Regions from separate parts of the Gracilibacillus saliphilus genome, predicted to be linked through region 1. Evidence: predicted binding sites of a transcription regulator. Region 1 holds the regulator's gene; each other region holds the start of a gene.
The links. Region 1 encodes Rex, which represses fermentation and respiration genes when NADH is low (regulators of the CRP and FNR family bind a similar motif). Its sites were predicted from a motif close to TTGTGAAATATTTCACAA; they were not measured.
Positions count from the first base shown of each region.

Region 1 (4,224 bases):
CAAGATCCGCTTCCATCTTGTCTTGGTCTGTTACCATGTATGGAGAAGCATATCCACGATCGAATTGCATACCTTCTACAACTTCTAATTCTGTGTTGAATCCTTTAGACTCTTCGATTGTGATAACACCATCGTTACCCACACGTTCCATTGCTTCTGCAATTAATTGACCTACTTCATCATCAGCAGAAGAAATTGCTGCTACTTGTGCAATTGAATCTTTTCCTTCGATAGGTTTGGAAACTTTACGAAGTTCTTCCGTTGCGATTTCAACCGCTTTTTCGATACCGCGACGTACACCTACTGGGTTTGCACCAGATGCAACGTTTTTAAGACCTTCTTGGATCATTGCTTGTGCTAATACTGTTGCAGTTGTTGTACCGTCACCAGCTACATCATTTGTTTGAGAAGCTACTTCAGAAACAAGCTGTGCACCCATGTTTTCGAAACTATCTTCTAATTCAATTTCTTTTGCAATCGTTACACCGTCATTTGTAATTAGTGGTGAACCATATTTTTTATCTAAAACAACGTTACGACCCTTTGGCCCTAATGTTACTTTTACTGCGTTTGCAAGTGTGTCTACCCCGCGTAGCATTGCGCGACGTGCTTCTTCACTAAATTTTAATTCTTTAGCCATTGTGAAAAAACCTCCTTAAAATTTTAAAAAAGTTATGTTATTTATCTTTATAGCTCTTCGTTATCTTACTTAACTTACAACTGCTAAAATGTCACTTTCACGAAGAATTAAGTATTCTTTACCTTCATATTTTACTTCTGTACCAGCAAATTTAGAGAAAATGATAGTATTGCCCTCTTCAACCTCAAGTGCCACTTTCTCTCCATTGTCTGTTACACGACCAGAACCAACAGCTACAACCTTACCTTCTTGTGGTTTTTCCTTCGCAGAATCTGGAAGAACAATTCCACTCGCTGTTTTTTCTTCTTGCTCTACAAGCTCAATAATGACACGATCACCTAATGGTTTAAGCATCTTTTCGTTACCTCCTTGAATTTCTCATTCATTATTTTGTTGATTATTAGCACTCGTTCAAGAGGAGTGCTAACACAATTATTATAATAATGAAAACTGATTTTTTTTGCAAGTATTTTAATATCGTTTTTTAAAAAAATTTATCACGGTCGCTAACTATATAAGTGAAGGATACTCTCCACTTATGAACAGCAAAATACTCACATACTTCTATGTGTAGACGAAGTATTTCAATTTTATTCTAAATTTATGTTAAAATACGTATCATGACATTAAAAAGAGTTTAAGGGAGTCGTTATACTTGCCAAGAAAATATATTTATTTGATCATAACGTATATTGCTATGCAGTTTTCCATCTTTTTGGCTCTACCGTTTGTTTCCTACATTGATGATTTGGATACTTTCCAAGCTAACTGGAATATTGCATCATTCGCGATAGCTTTGATGATATCTATCTATTTCATAAGGGATGAAGTGCAAGATTTCTTCCAAGCACAACAAAAGAAAATTGGAACCATTATACTGTGGTCTGTACTAGGTTTTTTCCTTGTGATGATAACACAAGCCGTTGCTGTTGTTATTGAAATGGTAGTTTTCAAAATCCCACCTGGTTCAGAAAATACAATGGACTTAATGAATATAGCACGACAAACTCCTTTGTTTATTGTAATTATTTCTATACTGGGACCTATTCTAGAAGAGCTAGTGTTTCGTAAAGCTATTTTTGGTTCACTCTATAAGAGAATGAACTTCTTTTTCGCTGCGTTGTTATCTGGGGTCATTTTCGCTGCCGTTCATAATGATTTTGAACACTTACTTATATACACTTCAGTCGGAATGGTGTTCGCCTTTCTTTACGTTGAAACGAAACGAATCCTTGTACCAATTATTGTGCATATGTCCATGAATACATTTGCCGTAATCGGTCAACTGTCTGTCGATCCAGAAGAAATGGAACAGCAAATGGATCAAATAAAAGAGTTAATGACGATTCTTATTGGAGGACAATAGTATTATGCGTATTTCACCTTTACGGTCTGCCATTTTTTACATTGCGTTAGGCGCTTTGTTCACTTACATCGCAATCCAATCGGCAGATGAAACTGTTTTTAACTTTATTACCATTTTATTAGCAACCTTTGCAACAATTGATTTTGTGGTTGCGTTTAGATTAATCAATCTACATTTTCGCATAAAAAAAGCGAATGATAATAAGAAAAAATAGACTTAGCTACTGTTAGCTGAGTCTATTTTTTAGTAATGATATCTACTCTTCTCCTTCGTTCTCTAACGGATAATGCTTCATAAAATAGGCAAGTGATTGTAGTTCTACGGCTAAATCAATATGATGTACACGGACATTCTCCGGAACTGTAATTCTTGCCGGTGTGAAGTTCAAAATACCGCTGATGCCGGTTTTCACTAGGCGATCAGTAATATTTTGTGCTTCCGATACAGGTACTGTCAAAATCGCAACAGAGATATTTTCTAAGTTCCCCTCTAAATCATCAATGTGGTGCACTTGAATATCCCCTATCGTTTTGCCGACCTTTCGTTTATCAGCATCAAAAGCAACTTCAATTTTTGTATTATTATTTTTGGTGAAATTATAATTTAAAAAAGCGGTTCCTAAATTCCCTACACCAATTAGCGCAACGGGAGTATTTTCATCCTGATCTAATGTTTTACGGAAAAATCCCAACAAATATTCGACATTATAGCCATAACCTTTTTTCCCTAAAGCACCAAAATAGGAGAAATCTCGTCTTATTGTAGCAGAATCTACTTTCATCGCTTCACTTAATTCTTTTGAAGATACTCGCGACTTTCCCTGAATATGAAGATTATTTAAAAATCGATAATATAATGGCAAACGTTTCGCCGTCGCTTGTGGTATTTTATTTTGATTCATCATCATTCATTCCCCTTACTAGTTCGGTTTGGATTTGTGAATGTTTTTACTTACTTTTTATTCTAACAGAAAAGCGGTTAAATGTCGTGAAATAATTCACTTACAGCCAAACAACTGTGCTTGCAGTGGTTTCTGCTTTCCGATACACTGAACATATTAGAGGTGAAAGCAAATGATTTATTTACAAGTAAACAATTTAACCAAAAGATTCGGTGCTGAACTGATCTTATCTAATATAAAATTAGAGATAAAGAGGGATGACCGTATAGCTATAGTGGGTCGAAATGGTGCCGGAAAGTCTACTCTTTTAAATATTATTTCCAATCAACTTAGTTATGATGAAGGCGAAATTCATAAACCGAAAGATGTATCGTTAGGCTATCTTGCACAACACTCAGGTTTAAATTCTAATGAAACGATTTGGGACGAAATGCTTAAGATTTTCGAACACTTTCAAAAGGAAGAAAAAGCTCTACGCCAGATGGAACAGCAAATGGGCGATCCTGACCTACTTGCGGATAGTGATCGTTACGAGCAGTTGCTTGCCAATTATGATCAAAAACAAGAAGCCTTCAAGCTTGCGGGTGGTTATCAATATGAAGCGGACATAAAAGCGGTGCTAAACGGCCTTGATTTCCCAGAAAGCATGTGGACGACCTCGATTGCTACACTAAGTGGTGGTCAAAAAACAAGATTAGCTTTAGGGAAACTTTTATTAACGAAGCCTGACATTCTCATATTAGATGAGCCTACAAACCATTTGGATATTCAAACTTTAACGTGGTTGGAGGGCTATTTAAACAGTTATCAAGGTGCTGTCGTCATCGTCTCTCACGACCGCTATTTTTTAGATAAAACCGTGAATATTGTCTATGAAATATCTCGACATCATTCAACTAAATATCATGGCAATTATAGTGATTATTTACAACAGAAAGCGGCAAATTATGAACGTGATCTAAAGCTCTATGAGAAACAACAGAGTGAAATTAAAAGAATGGAAGAGTTTATTCAGAAAAATATTGTACGTGCTTCTACTACGAAACGTGCCCAAAGTAGACGTAAGCAGTTAGAAAAAATGGAAGTGATGGACAAACCAGCTGGCGAAGAAAGCTCTGCCAAGTTTACTTTTACAATTGACCGCAGAAGTGGTAACGATGTGTTAAAAATTAACGATTTAGCATTTCACTATCAAGAATCAGATCCATTCATTTTTTCAAATCTTAACTTGCATATCGAACGTGGGGATAGTGTAGCACTAGTCGGACCAAATGGTGTTGGAAAATCAACCTTATTAAAGACAATTATCGGACAGCT
Region 1 covers NZ_WJEB01000057.1:2,819-7,042, reverse strand. Annotated here, with positions in the region: partial or broken gene groL (chaperonin GroEL) at 1-640, opposite strand, end outside; gene groES (co-chaperone GroES) at 710-994, opposite strand; gene GHT08_RS21575 (CPBP family intramembrane glutamic endopeptidase) at 1,296-2,006, shown strand; gene GHT08_RS21570 (YdiK family protein) at 2,011-2,220, shown strand; gene GHT08_RS21565 (redox-sensing transcriptional repressor Rex) at 2,263-2,910, opposite strand; gene GHT08_RS21560 (ABC-F family ATP-binding cassette domain-containing protein) at 3,080-4,224, shown strand, end outside.

Region 2 (4,224 bases), on a different contig from region 1:
CTGCTCTACAACAAATGTTAGACCTAGCAATTTGGTTATTCTCAAGTTTCGCTTATCATAGTTCAAAATAAGATGGTACCAGAGATTATATAGTTTCTTTCCATTTGAAAAAAACCAGCTACCAATAGGTAACTGGTCACTCATTTAATTCACTAAATACTCCGACATAATTAGTTATATTATCCCCTGCATCTTTTAGCACACTAATGGACAACCATTGCGTATAGAGTTCTCCGCTTTTACGCTTATTGGTAATCTTACCTTGCCAAATGTCTTTCTCTTTCAACTGCTTCCACATTCCACCATAAAAACGTGGATCTTGCTGTCCAGAGCTTAATATATTAGGATTCTGACCAATTACTTCTTCTTCGCGATAACCGGTTATTCGTTCAAAAGCACGGTTTATCTTTGTAATTCTGCCATTTTCATCTGTCACTAAAATGCCTTGTCCCGCATTATTCACAATATAGTTGGACAAATTCAATTTATCAGTATAATACATCCAAATAATGATGATTAAACTCGCAAGTGCAAACTGGGATAGTGCCATAAAGCCAATCGCATAGTGACCATTGATATCATAAACTAAAGTGAGAATAATCGGCGGGAAAAATCCACCTAATCCTCCCATGGCAGCCACAATACCATTGACGATCCCTGCTTGTTTAGTGAAATATAAAGGAACTAGTTTAAAAATCGTCCCATTGCCAATACCAGCAAATAGTGCCACTGATAAACTGCCAATTGTGTATAGCAGTATCGTTGGTGAAAAAGATAACAGAATACCAGAAATCGTTAAGCCTGTAAAAACGAACATTAACACTTTAAAGGGATTAAACTTATCTCCTAACCAGCCGCCAACAGGTCTGAGTAATGTACATAATGCAATAAAACCTGCTGTTCGTAATCCGGCATCAACTTCAGATAGTTGAAATTCCGACACTAAAAAGTTTGGTAAATAAACGGTTAAAGCAACAAAGGACCCGAATGTTAAGAAGTAAAAGAAGCTTAAAAACCATAGTTTATTATTTCTATAAACTCCTAACATCTGTTGTTTTAATGAAGTTTGAACTTTTGGTTCATGGCGATCTCCCCATATAAAGTTGAGAACCGCAAACAGTAATAAGGGAATAATAAATGTAAATACTGCCATTCGCCAACCAAACATTCCAGCGATAATTGGTGCACCAAATGAAGTAATCGCCGTCCCGATATTCCCAACACCATAAATACCGTTCACGAATCCGTGTTTTTCTTTCGGATAATATTTCGGTAACGACGTAACCCCGACAGAGAATACCGCTCCACCAATACCAAGGAATAATCCTGATAGAATTAAATCTGTGAAACTATTTGCCATGCCTAAATAACCAACTGGCAGAATTAAAAAAAGTAAACTTAACACAAATAAACCGCGTGCCCCAAAACGATTTGTGTAAAAACCTAGCGGAATTCGTAACACAGAACCTAAGATAACAGGAACTGCGGTAACAAACGATATTTGTCCTGCTGTTAAGCTAATATCTTGCTTAATAAAACTCATTAAAGATGAGAGTAATACCCAGACCATAAAGCCGACGACAAGGCTAAGCGTTTGTAAGGGTAGTTGCATTTTATTCACATTCTTCATGTTCGCCCATCCTTTCTTACACTGTTTTGTTATTGTCATAATATCGGCTCTCTTTTAAAAAGTGTGTGATCTTCTTCACATCTTTAATAATAATTTTATAATTGTGAATAAACCATGAACTTTCCGTTCAAAATGGTAGAATAGATAGATTTATTTTTACGAATTTATGAAATATCATTTGTATCATTACACTTATAAGATAATTTATTTTATAATAATTGTTGTGTAATGAATACTTTTTTTAGAGAATAAGTATTCAAAATAAAAAAATACACAAGGAGGACAATCATTATGTCATTAATCGGTAAAGAAGTACTACCATTTCAAGCATCTGCATTCCGTCAAGGAGACTTTGTAGATGTAACAGAAGAAAATTTTAAAGGTCAATGGAGCATTGTTTGCTTCTACCCCGCAGACTTTACTTTCGTTTGCCCAACAGAATTAGAAGACCTACAAAATCAGTATGCAGAATTACAAAAGCTAGGTGTAGAAGTATACTCTGTATCAACGGATACTCACTTTACACATAAGGCATGGCACGAAAGCTCTGATGCAATTGGCAAAATCGAATACACAATGATTGGTGACCCTTCACACATCATCTCTCAAAACTTTGATGTACTACGCGAAGACGAAGGTTTAGCTGATCGCGGAACATTCATTATTGACCCTGATGGTGTTATCCAAGCAGCGGAAATCAATGCAGAAGGTATTGGTCGTGACGCAAGCTCACTAATTAATAAAATTAAAGCAGCTCAATACGTACGTAACAATCCTGGTGAAGTGTGCCCAGCTAAATGGGAAGAAGGCGGCGAAACACTTAGACCAAGTATTGATCTAGTAGGGAAAATATAAGAAAAGCTTAGTGCGTCCGTTTAGAAACGTAGCGACTTCAGAATCAACTGAGATAAAGGAATCACGGTGAGCTTTGCGAACCGATGATGACTTATCGTAGGTCGATTCGTGAAGTCGCATAGTTTCTGGGCGCTTGCGTAGACATTTCATATATTCTTTCTCAGAAATATAAGAAAAGAGGGTCAAAATGCTTGATCAAGAAATAAAATCACAGCTTAATGAATATTTGAAACTATTAGAAAATGATATTGTCATCAAGGCAAGCGTCGGTTCTGACGATGTTTCAAAAGAAGTAGACGAACTAGTAAATGAAATTGCAAGTATGTCTGATAAAATCACAGTAGAGAAAGGCTCCTTTGACCGTACTCCTAGCTTTAGTATTAATCGTGCAGGCGAGGACACTGGCGTTATTTTCGCTGGTGTCCCACTTGGTCATGAGTTTACTTCTCTTGTGTTGGCATTATTACAAGTAAGTGGACGTCCACCTAAAGTGGATGATTCTATTATTGAACAAATCAAAAAACTAGAAGGTCCACTTAACTTCGAAACGTATGTAAGCTTATCATGCCAAAAGTGTCCTGATGTCGTTCAAGCACTTAACATTATGAGTGTTGTACATCCTGACATTACTCATACAATGGTAGAAGGATCTGCTTTTAAAGAGGAAGTAGATAGTAAAGACATCATGGCTGTTCCTTCCGTTTATTTAGATGGCGAACAGTTTGTTGATGGTCGACAAACAATCGAAAGCATCCTTGAAGCACTAGGAAGCAGTGCTGATATTTCCGAGCTAAACGATAAAGATCCTTATGATGTATTAGTCGTTGGTGGAGGCCCTGCCGGTTCCAGTGCTGCTATTTACGCTGCTCGTAAAGGTATCCGTACTGGTATATTGGCAGAACGCTTTGGTGGACAAGTACAAGACACACTTGGTATTGAAAACTTCATCACCACAACTTATACAGAAGGTCCTAAGCTGGTTGCTAACATGGAAGAGCATGTTCGAGATTATGATGTGGACATCATGAATTCTATGCGTGCAAAATCTTTAGAGAAAAAAGATCTCTTTGAAGTAGAACTAGAAAACGGTGCAACACTTAAAAGTAAAACTGTTGTACTTTCAACCGGTGCTCGCTGGCGTAATATCGGTGTTCCTGGCGAAGCCGAGTTCAAGAACAAAGGTGTTGCATACTGTCCACACTGTGACGGTCCCATCTTTGAAGGAAAAGATGTTGCTGTAATCGGTGGTGGAAACTCTGGTGTCGAAGCAGCTATTGATCTAGCAGGTATTGTTAAACATGTAACACTGATTGAATTCGCTCCAGAATTAAAAGCAGATAACGTTTTACAAGACCGCCTATATAGTCTATCCAATGTAACAGTGCTTACAAACGCAAGAACTTCTGAAATCTATGGTTCTGACAAAGTCGAAGGACTAAAATATGTAGATCGTGAATCAGAAGAAGAGAAACAAATTGAGCTTGCAGGTGTCTTCATTCAAATTGGACTTGTTCCAAACACAGAATGGTTGAAAGGTACCTTGGAGTTAAATAAGTTTGGCGAGATTGTAGTCGATGAGCGTGGTACCACAAGTATCCCTGGTGTATTTGCAGCAGGTGACTGTACGAATAGCGCTTATAAGCAAATCATTATTTCAATGGGATCTGGTGCTACTGCAGCATTGGGCGCATTTGATCATTTGATTCGTAATTAACATAAGAAAAAAGGCTGTCACAATA
Region 2 covers NZ_WJEB01000016.1:52,880-57,103, forward strand. Annotated here, with positions in the region: gene GHT08_RS12445 (nitrate/nitrite transporter) at 137-1,630, opposite strand; gene ahpC (alkyl hydroperoxide reductase subunit C) at 1,922-2,485, shown strand; gene ahpF (alkyl hydroperoxide reductase subunit F) at 2,673-4,199, shown strand.
Region 2: GHT08_RS12445 (nitrate/nitrite transporter) is a predicted target of Rex. The motif match lies at 1,694-1,711, and genes of this name have one in related genera.

Region 3 (4,224 bases), on a different contig from region 1:
ACTAAATCTGTTACTTGGATTAACTTATCAAGCTTTTCAAGAAAGTATGGAGAAGTGGAGAAGCACCCTCCACAACTATCAATGGTTGTATGAACTCCGAGTTTCTTTAATTCAGTAAAAAGAGCTGTCAAAAAGTCCACTTGCAACAAAGGTTCACCACCACTAACCGTAACTCCTCCCCCTGAGGATTGAAAGAAAGGCAAGTATGATTGAATATCTGCAACTAATTCTTCTACCGTTATATTCTTTCCATCACCTCTCGTCCAAGTATCTGGATTGTGGCAATATTGACATCTTAATAAACAGCCTTGCATAAATATTACATACCGTAAACCAGGTCCATCGACTGTACCACAAGTTTCAACAGAATGAATTCTTCCAATCATCATACTCACCTCTCTTTTTATTTAACCTTACATACTTTCATGGAACGTCCGATTAATCACGTCAATTTGTTGTTCCCGTGTTAATTTAGTAAAATTGACCGCATATCCTGAGACACGGATGGTAAGTTGCGGATATTTTTCAGGATGTTCCATGGCATCCATCAGTGTTTCTCTCTCAAAGACATTTACATTTAAGTGATGTCCTCGTTTTATTGCATAACCATCTAACATACCTGCTAAATTACTTATTCTTGTTTGTTCTTCTTTTCCCAGCGCTCTTGGTACTATCGAAAAAGTATTGGAGATACCATCTAATGCATATTCATATGGTAATTTTGCTACAGAACTAAGAGATGCTAATGATCCTCTCGTATCACGACCATGTAACGGATTTGCTCCAGGCGCGAATGGTTCTCCCGCTTTTCTACCGTCTGGTGTATTGCCAGTTTTCTTACCATATACAACATTGGATGTAATAGTAAGAATCGATTGAGTTGGTGTTGCTCCACGGTATGTTTTATGTTTCGCTATTTTATTCATGAATTTCTTAACGAGATCTTTGGCAATCTGATCTACCCTGTCATCATTATTACCGTACTTTGGAAAGTCTCCTTCGATTTCGTAATCAACTACCAAGCCATGCTCATCTCGAATCGTTTTAACTTTGGCATACTTGATTGCACTTAACGAATCCGCAACAACAGATAATCCTGCAATTCCACATGCCATAGTTCGAAATACTTCCCGATCATGCAAGGCCATCTCTAATCGTTCATAACTGTATTTATCATGCATATAGTGAATAACATTTAATGCATTTACGTAAAGACCAGCAAGCCATTCTAGCATTCGATCATATTTTTCTGCCACCTCATCATACTCTAAGTATTCAGAAGTAATGGGAGCATAGGCAGGTCCTACTTGGATTTTTAATTTTTCATCTACCCCACCATTTATCGTATATAGTAATGCTTTTGCAAGGTTTGCTCTAGCACCGAAAAATTGCATCTGTTTGCCGATCCGCATAGCAGATACGCAACACGCGATGCCATAATCATCACCATATTGTTCTCGCATGAGGTCATCATTCTCATATTGAATAGAACTTGTGTCAATTGACATCTTGGCACAATATTTTTTAAACGCTTCAGGCAAACGTGTGGACCATAGTACGGTCAAATTTGGTTCAGGTGCCGGTCCCAAATTAGTTAATGTGTGTAAAAAGCGGAATGAACTTTTTGTAACTAACGGACGTCCATCTAATGCCATGCCACCAAGCGACTCTGTCACCCAAGTTGGGTCACCACTAAATAATTCATTGTATTCCGGTGTTCTTGCAAATTTAACAAGACGAAGTTTCATGACAAAATGGTCAATCAACTCTTGTGCTTGCTGCTCTGTCAAATATCCTTCTGCTAAATCTCTTTCAAGATAAACATCCAAGAAAGTTGATACTCTGCCTAAACTCATCGCTGCTCCATTTTGTTCCTTGATAGCAGCTAAATATGCTAAATATAACCACTGCACTGCTTCTTGGGCATCGTTCGCCGGACGGGATAAATCGAAACCATATATTTCTCCTAATTGCTTTAACTCTTGTAACGCTCGAATTTGTTCCGTCATTTCCTCGCGGTCTCTAATCACCTCTTCCGACATCTGACCATTGCCACCAATGATATCTAATTGCGCTTGCTTTTCTGCTATTAATCGATCCACGCCATATAATGCAACTCGACGATAATCACCGATAATTCTACCGCGTCCATAAGCATCTGGAAGCCCTGTTACAATGCCAGCTTTTCGAGCCAGCAACATCTCTTTCGTATATGCATCAAAAACACCTTGATTATGTGTCTTTCTGTAATCTGTGAATGTTTTCACAATATTTCCGTCAACTTGATAACCATAAGACTGTGCGGCTGCTACCGCCATACGAATACCTCCAAATGGCTGTAAGGAACGTTTAAAAGGCTGATCTGTCTGTACACCTACTATTTTTTCTTTCGTTCTGTCTAGATAACCTGCCCCGTGTGAAGTAATGGTCGAAACAATCTCAGTATCTAAGTTGTAAACACCACCGTTCTCTTGCTCTTGTTTCGTCAATTCCATCACTTGTTCCCACAATTTAAGTGTATTCTCTGTTGCATCCGCTAAAAATAATTCATCCCCATCATACAAAGTGAAGTTTTTGATAATGAAGTCTCGCACATCGATTTCTTCCTGCCAACGGCCTGGAGTAAAACCTTGCCAAGCTACCTTCGTTTGATCTACTCGTTCTTCTACTTTCATATTATCTTCCTCCTCTTTATATTGTTCAACATTGAGCATGTTTATATTACTAGTATATGCCTTTCGTTTATTTTTGTCATGTGAAATAGTGAACAAAATTATGGTTTTCTTATAAGGTTTCAGAATTTGTTCACATTTGGAAACATGAAGCATAATACTTTACACATACTAAAATTATTGCAATATTTAATGGTGTATGTTGATTTAGGAGGAGGCAAACAAATGCAAAACTTTATGTTTCACAACCCGACGAAATTATATTTCGGTCAAGGGCAATTAGAGAACTTACAAACAGAATTACAACATTACGGTGATAATATTCTGCTAGTCTACGGTGGCGGAAGCATTAAACGCAATGGCTTATACGACCAAGTAATCGATATATTGAAGAAAGAAAATAAGAATGTATTTGAATTGAGTGGTGTCGAACCAAATCCTCGTGTCACTACTGCACGTAAAGGAATCGGAATTTGTAAAGATAAAAAAATAGATTTCATCCTTGCTGTTGGTGGCGGAAGTACAATTGACTGTACGAAAGCAATCGCTGCAGGTGCTAAATCTGAAGATGATATTTGGGATATTGTAACTAAGAAAGCAACTCCTACTGGTGCACTTCCATTTGGTACGGTTTTAACACTGGCAGCAACCGGATCTGAAATGAATGCAGGATCTGTCATCACAAATTGGGAAACAAATGAAAAACATGGTTGGGGAAGCCCATATACTTACCCTACTTTCTCGATTTTAGATCCTAATTTCACCAAAACAGTACCGAAAGACCAAACAATCTATGGCATGGTCGATATTATGTCACATGCGCTTGAACATTATTTCCATCATGATGAAAATACATTGTTACAAGATCGTATGGTAGAAGGAATTCTACAAACGATGGTAGAAACAGCTCCAAAGTTATTAGAAGATCTTGAAAATGAAGACCTTCGCGCAACAGTCTTATATAATGGTACGATGGCATTAAATGGTATGGTAAATATGGGATATCATGGAGACTGGGCAACACATAACTTAGAACATGCTGTTTCAGCTGTACATGACATTCCACACGGTGGTGGTCTTGCGATTCTCTTTCCACATTGGATGGAGTATGCAATCGATGAAAACGTAAGTCGTTTTAAACAATTAGCTGTCCGTGTATTTGATGTGGATCCAAGTGGTAAATCAGATAAAGAAGTTGGCTTAGAAGGAATAGCTAAACTTCGTGCATTCTGGAATAGTATCGAAGCACCTTCCCGCTTGGCTGATTATGATATTGGCGAAGACAGTATCGAGGAAATGGCTGATAAAACAGTGATCGCTAGACCTGAATTTGGTAACTTCAAAAAACTGAACCGTGAAGATGCGATCGCCATCTATAAAGCTTCTCTATAATAAGCTAGGGATAAGGACCACACTGATCCTTAGCGAAACGAAATGAGTGCGTTATTTAACAGAATAACTCCCGTTTTTTGGGTGTTGCGGACATTTAATCCCTTATTTGGCTTTTTTCGATCAAATTTAGCTTTATTTTCGACGATTAGCGGAATAGATG
Region 3 covers NZ_WJEB01000031.1:13,596-17,819, reverse strand. Annotated here, with positions in the region: gene pflA (pyruvate formate-lyase-activating protein) at 1-386, opposite strand, end outside; gene pflB (formate C-acetyltransferase) at 414-2,675, opposite strand; gene GHT08_RS17050 (iron-containing alcohol dehydrogenase) at 2,898-4,064, shown strand.
Region 3: pflB (formate C-acetyltransferase) is a predicted target of Rex. The motif match lies at 2,754-2,771, and genes of this name have one in related genera.

Region 4 (4,224 bases), on a different contig from region 1:
AAGTATGTCCTTCCCCGCATATCATTAAATAGTTACCACGTTTTGATCGGTGGGGATCCTGGAGGTGCATTAACAATCATGTCTACAATTGGAATCACATATGCCATTGCAACAACAGCAAGTAAGACAATGGCCCATAATCCCCAGCGTTCTGTCCACATCGGCACTTTCGGTTGATCATCCTCCGGCTCTGCCACTGGATATTCTGTTTTTCCTTTTGGAGCAAAGAACATCATGTTAAACACGGCATATACCTGAATAATGACACCTATTAAAAGTAGGGTTGCGCCAGTTGCAAAGACATACTCATATGGCAACCAACTTAATGAAGTTTCATGACCAGCATATGTTGTATCAGAAGTACGACGAGGATCTCCGACTAAGCCAGCTAAATGCATGGAACCGGCCATAATCGTCATGCCAATCGTCCAAATCCATGTTTGAATCACACCAATTTTATTCATTTTTGGTGTTAATTGACGCTTAGATAAATGTGGGATTAACCAGTAACAAATACCAAAGAACGTAAGCACAACGGATACCCCAACGGTGACGTGAAAGTGACCAACAACCCACATTGTATTATGGACGACTTGATTCATTTGGTTACTAGTATTGACAATACCACCTGCACCACCTGGGATAAAAGCAATCATCGCAATCATTGGTGCTAGGAAACGTACATCTCCCCAGGGTAGCTTTTTAAACCATCCAAATAATCCTTTGCCACCTTTTTTACGTCCTGCTTTTTCTAATACATAGAACATGGCAAAGGCAGTCATCAAGGATGGTACTGCAATCGACAGACTCATGAAGACGTGTAAGAATTTAATTGATGTTGAAATAGCTGGATCGATTATTTGATGGTGGAAACCGCCTGGAATGTTTAAGACAACAAGTAAAATAACTACTAAACGAATTAGTTTCTCATTGAAATGTTTACCTCCCACAATTTTTGGTACAATAATATACCATGCAGAAGTAGCAACAAGATACCAAATGTTAACAAGCGTGTGACCAAACCACCAAAACAGTGTTCTTGTAACCATTACATTAATCGTTTCGACCCATCCTAAAACCCATGGGATAATCATAAATACTTCAATTGTTACACCGAGACTTGCGAAGAACCATAGTACAAATACACCCATTGCAAAGAAAGCAAGAATTGGTGTTGGTTGACCCGGATTCTGTTTTCGCCAATGAAGATAGTTGATAAATACACCAAAAGCTACAGACCAAATTCCTAACACTAGAAGAACTAATCCGATGTAAAATGCTGGGTGTGCTGCCAAAGGTGGATAGAAAGTGTATAATACCGATGCTTCACCTAAAACAATCGTGGTTATGGCAAGCACAACACCAATTACCTTTAATACGATACCAGTCCATATCACTTTGCGGACTTTCGGTAATAATCCATTAAACGAATAGGAAAGATTCGCAAGTTGGTATCCAATCGTGAATGTAGCAGTAAAAACAACTAACAATAAAAGTCCGTGTGCGGATAAGACTTGGTAATAATTAAATCCTGCCGGTAAAGAATAAAGACCTGCGCGCTCTAATCCTTGAACTAACCCTAACAAACCACCTATTAATAATGTTGCAAATGAAATGGTGAAATAAGTGAGTGCAATTTTAGCATCTTGAGGGTTAACTCCTAATTTACTGATTACCTTTTCTCTCAATCCAACATTTTTTGCCTGTTCCATTTTTGCCCCTCCTTATTTCACTGTAATGGTGGTGAACATTGCTTGGTGACCTGCACCACAATATTCATTACATAAAACTAAGTACTCACCAGGTTCATCAAATGTTTGAGTAATTTTTTGAATATGACCAGGTAACACCATCGCATTTACATTTGTACCCGGAATTTGAACACCATGTGATACATCTTTTGAGGTCATCGTAAATTCGATCTCTGCTCCAACTGGCACTTCGACATTTCCTGGATTAAACGCAAACGCTTCTAACGTCATAACTAATTCGTATTGGTTGTCTCCGAGATCAATTAGGCCCGGTTTATCAAATGGAGCGGTTTGTTCAACTTTTTGTGGATCGATCGTTTCTTTATGACTTGGTGGTCCCATTCCTAAGGCATACGTTTGGTAACCAACAATCACCATAAAGACAACGAGAATCCCAACACTTGCTGTCATCCAAATTTCTTCTAATTTACTCATTGCTTTATTCCCTCCTTCAAATATGAATGTTTTGTGAAGAATATAACGTAAAAGTAGATAAATAAAGAAACCAATCGTTATAATAGAGTCATAGATCACACTCTAGCCATATAAATTGCAAATACACCTGCCCACATCAAAATAATAATTAAAGCAACAATAGTGACAGAGGCGATCGTTCCTGACATGGAATGCTTTGATTTCTTTGTGTTGGAATACATCTTGTGAACCTCCTATCTATTGGATTTGACTCAAGCATAGGATATTTTGATTGGTTATAAAGTGAGCCATATCACAACCTGAGTGTGATTAAAATCATATGAATGTCGTAGGCAATCATTTATGATGTAAGTGGTTGACAAACAAAATGGAATAGAAAGGGGAAAAACAATCATGAAAAAAATACTTTTAGGCATGATGACATTATCATTAGCACTTGTGCTTGCTGCTTGTGGTGGCGGTGATGATGAAGGAAGTTCAAATAGCGATGGAGAAGCTGGAGAAAATGCAAGCGGTGATGGTGAAACAGTAGATATCCAGGCATCTAACTGGCAATTTGATCAAGAAGAATATACCGTACCAGCCGGTGAAGTTACAGTAAACTTAACAAACGAAGAAGGTTTCCATGGTATCGAAATAGAAGGTACTGATATTGCATTGGATGACGCAGGTTCTCAAACTGCAACACTTGAACCAGGTGAATATACTATTAGATGTTCGATTATGTGTGGTGCTGGTCACGACGATATGGTGGCAACCTTAATAGTAGAATAGTAAAGAATAAAAGGTCTCCTACGATAGTTAGGGGATCTTTTTGTATTTAAAGAATTTTTAAAAGAAGGGATATAAATCGCTGTAGTAAAACATTTTGAACAGGTGCTCTAAACGCTTCTTATGTTAGAATGTTAGTATGAATGACTATCAACAAAAAAAGGGGTTTCTTATGAATATCCATATTTTATATGAAGACAATCACTTGCTAATGGTGGAAAAACCAGTTAATGTACCTGTACAGAAAGATCAAAGTAATGATGAGGATTTTCTCACTATTTTAAAGGAAGATATTAAAATTCGCTATCAGAAGCCTGGTAATGTTTATTTAGGGCTAGTCCATCGGTTAGATCGACCAGTTGGTGGTGTGATGGTATTTGCGAAAACTTCAAAGGCAGCATCCCGATTATCTGATACAATCCGAAAAAATGAATTAGATAAAACATATTTGGCTGTTGTCAGAGGGGTTCCGGCGCCAGCTGAGGAATGGGTCGATTTTTTGTGGAAAGATCGTCGTCACAATATTGTCACGGTTTCGTCAAAAAATAATTCAAAAGCAAAAAAAGCTGTGCTTGATTATCAGCTTTTAGCTAGTGATAAAGGTTTGAGCTTGGTAAAAATTAATTTACATACCGGACGCCCACATCAAATTCGAGTTCAGTTTGCTTCACGTGGATATCCGCTATACGGCGATCAGAAATATGGGAAAAAGGTAAACAAGCCTGGTCAGCAAATTGCGTTATGGTCGCACGAATTACGACTTTTTCACCCGGTTCGTAAAGAGGAAATCAGTGCGGTGTCCTTTCCGCCTAATCAGTTCCCGTGGTCAAATTGGAAAGCTCTGCTTACAAAAGAGAGAGAGGTAGAATAGTATGGAGTTTGGTGTGTATAGTTTATCTGAAATCTTAGAAGATCCGAAAACAACACAAGCGATAACAACAAAAGAACGAGTCGATATGTTAGTGGAAATGGCTCGATATGCAGATCAAATAGGCTTAGACCTATTTGGTGTGGGTGAGCATCATCGTCTGGATTACGCTGTTTCCTCGCCGCAAATGCTGCTTGCTGCCATTTCACAGCAAACAAGTAAGATCAAATTAACAGCCTTGACCTCCTTATTAAATACAGCAGACCCTGTACGATTATTCGAAGATTTTGCGACCTTAGATTTGTTATCAGGCGGTCGTGTGGAATTTACGGCAGGGAGAGGTGCATTTGTCGAATCCTTTCCGTTGTTTGGTTACAGTGAAAAGGATTATGATGACCT
Region 4 covers NZ_WJEB01000019.1:95,982-100,205, reverse strand. Annotated here, with positions in the region: gene GHT08_RS13235 (cbb3-type cytochrome c oxidase subunit I) at 33-1,712, opposite strand; gene GHT08_RS13230 (cytochrome c oxidase subunit II) at 1,725-2,186, opposite strand; gene GHT08_RS13225 (cytochrome C oxidase subunit II) at 2,282-2,407, opposite strand; gene GHT08_RS13220 (cupredoxin domain-containing protein) at 2,580-2,960, shown strand; gene GHT08_RS13215 (RluA family pseudouridine synthase) at 3,130-3,828, shown strand; gene GHT08_RS13210 (LLM class flavin-dependent oxidoreductase) at 3,830-4,224, shown strand, end outside.
Region 4: GHT08_RS13225 (cytochrome C oxidase subunit II) is a predicted target of Rex. The motif match lies at 2,467-2,484, and genes of this name have one in related genera.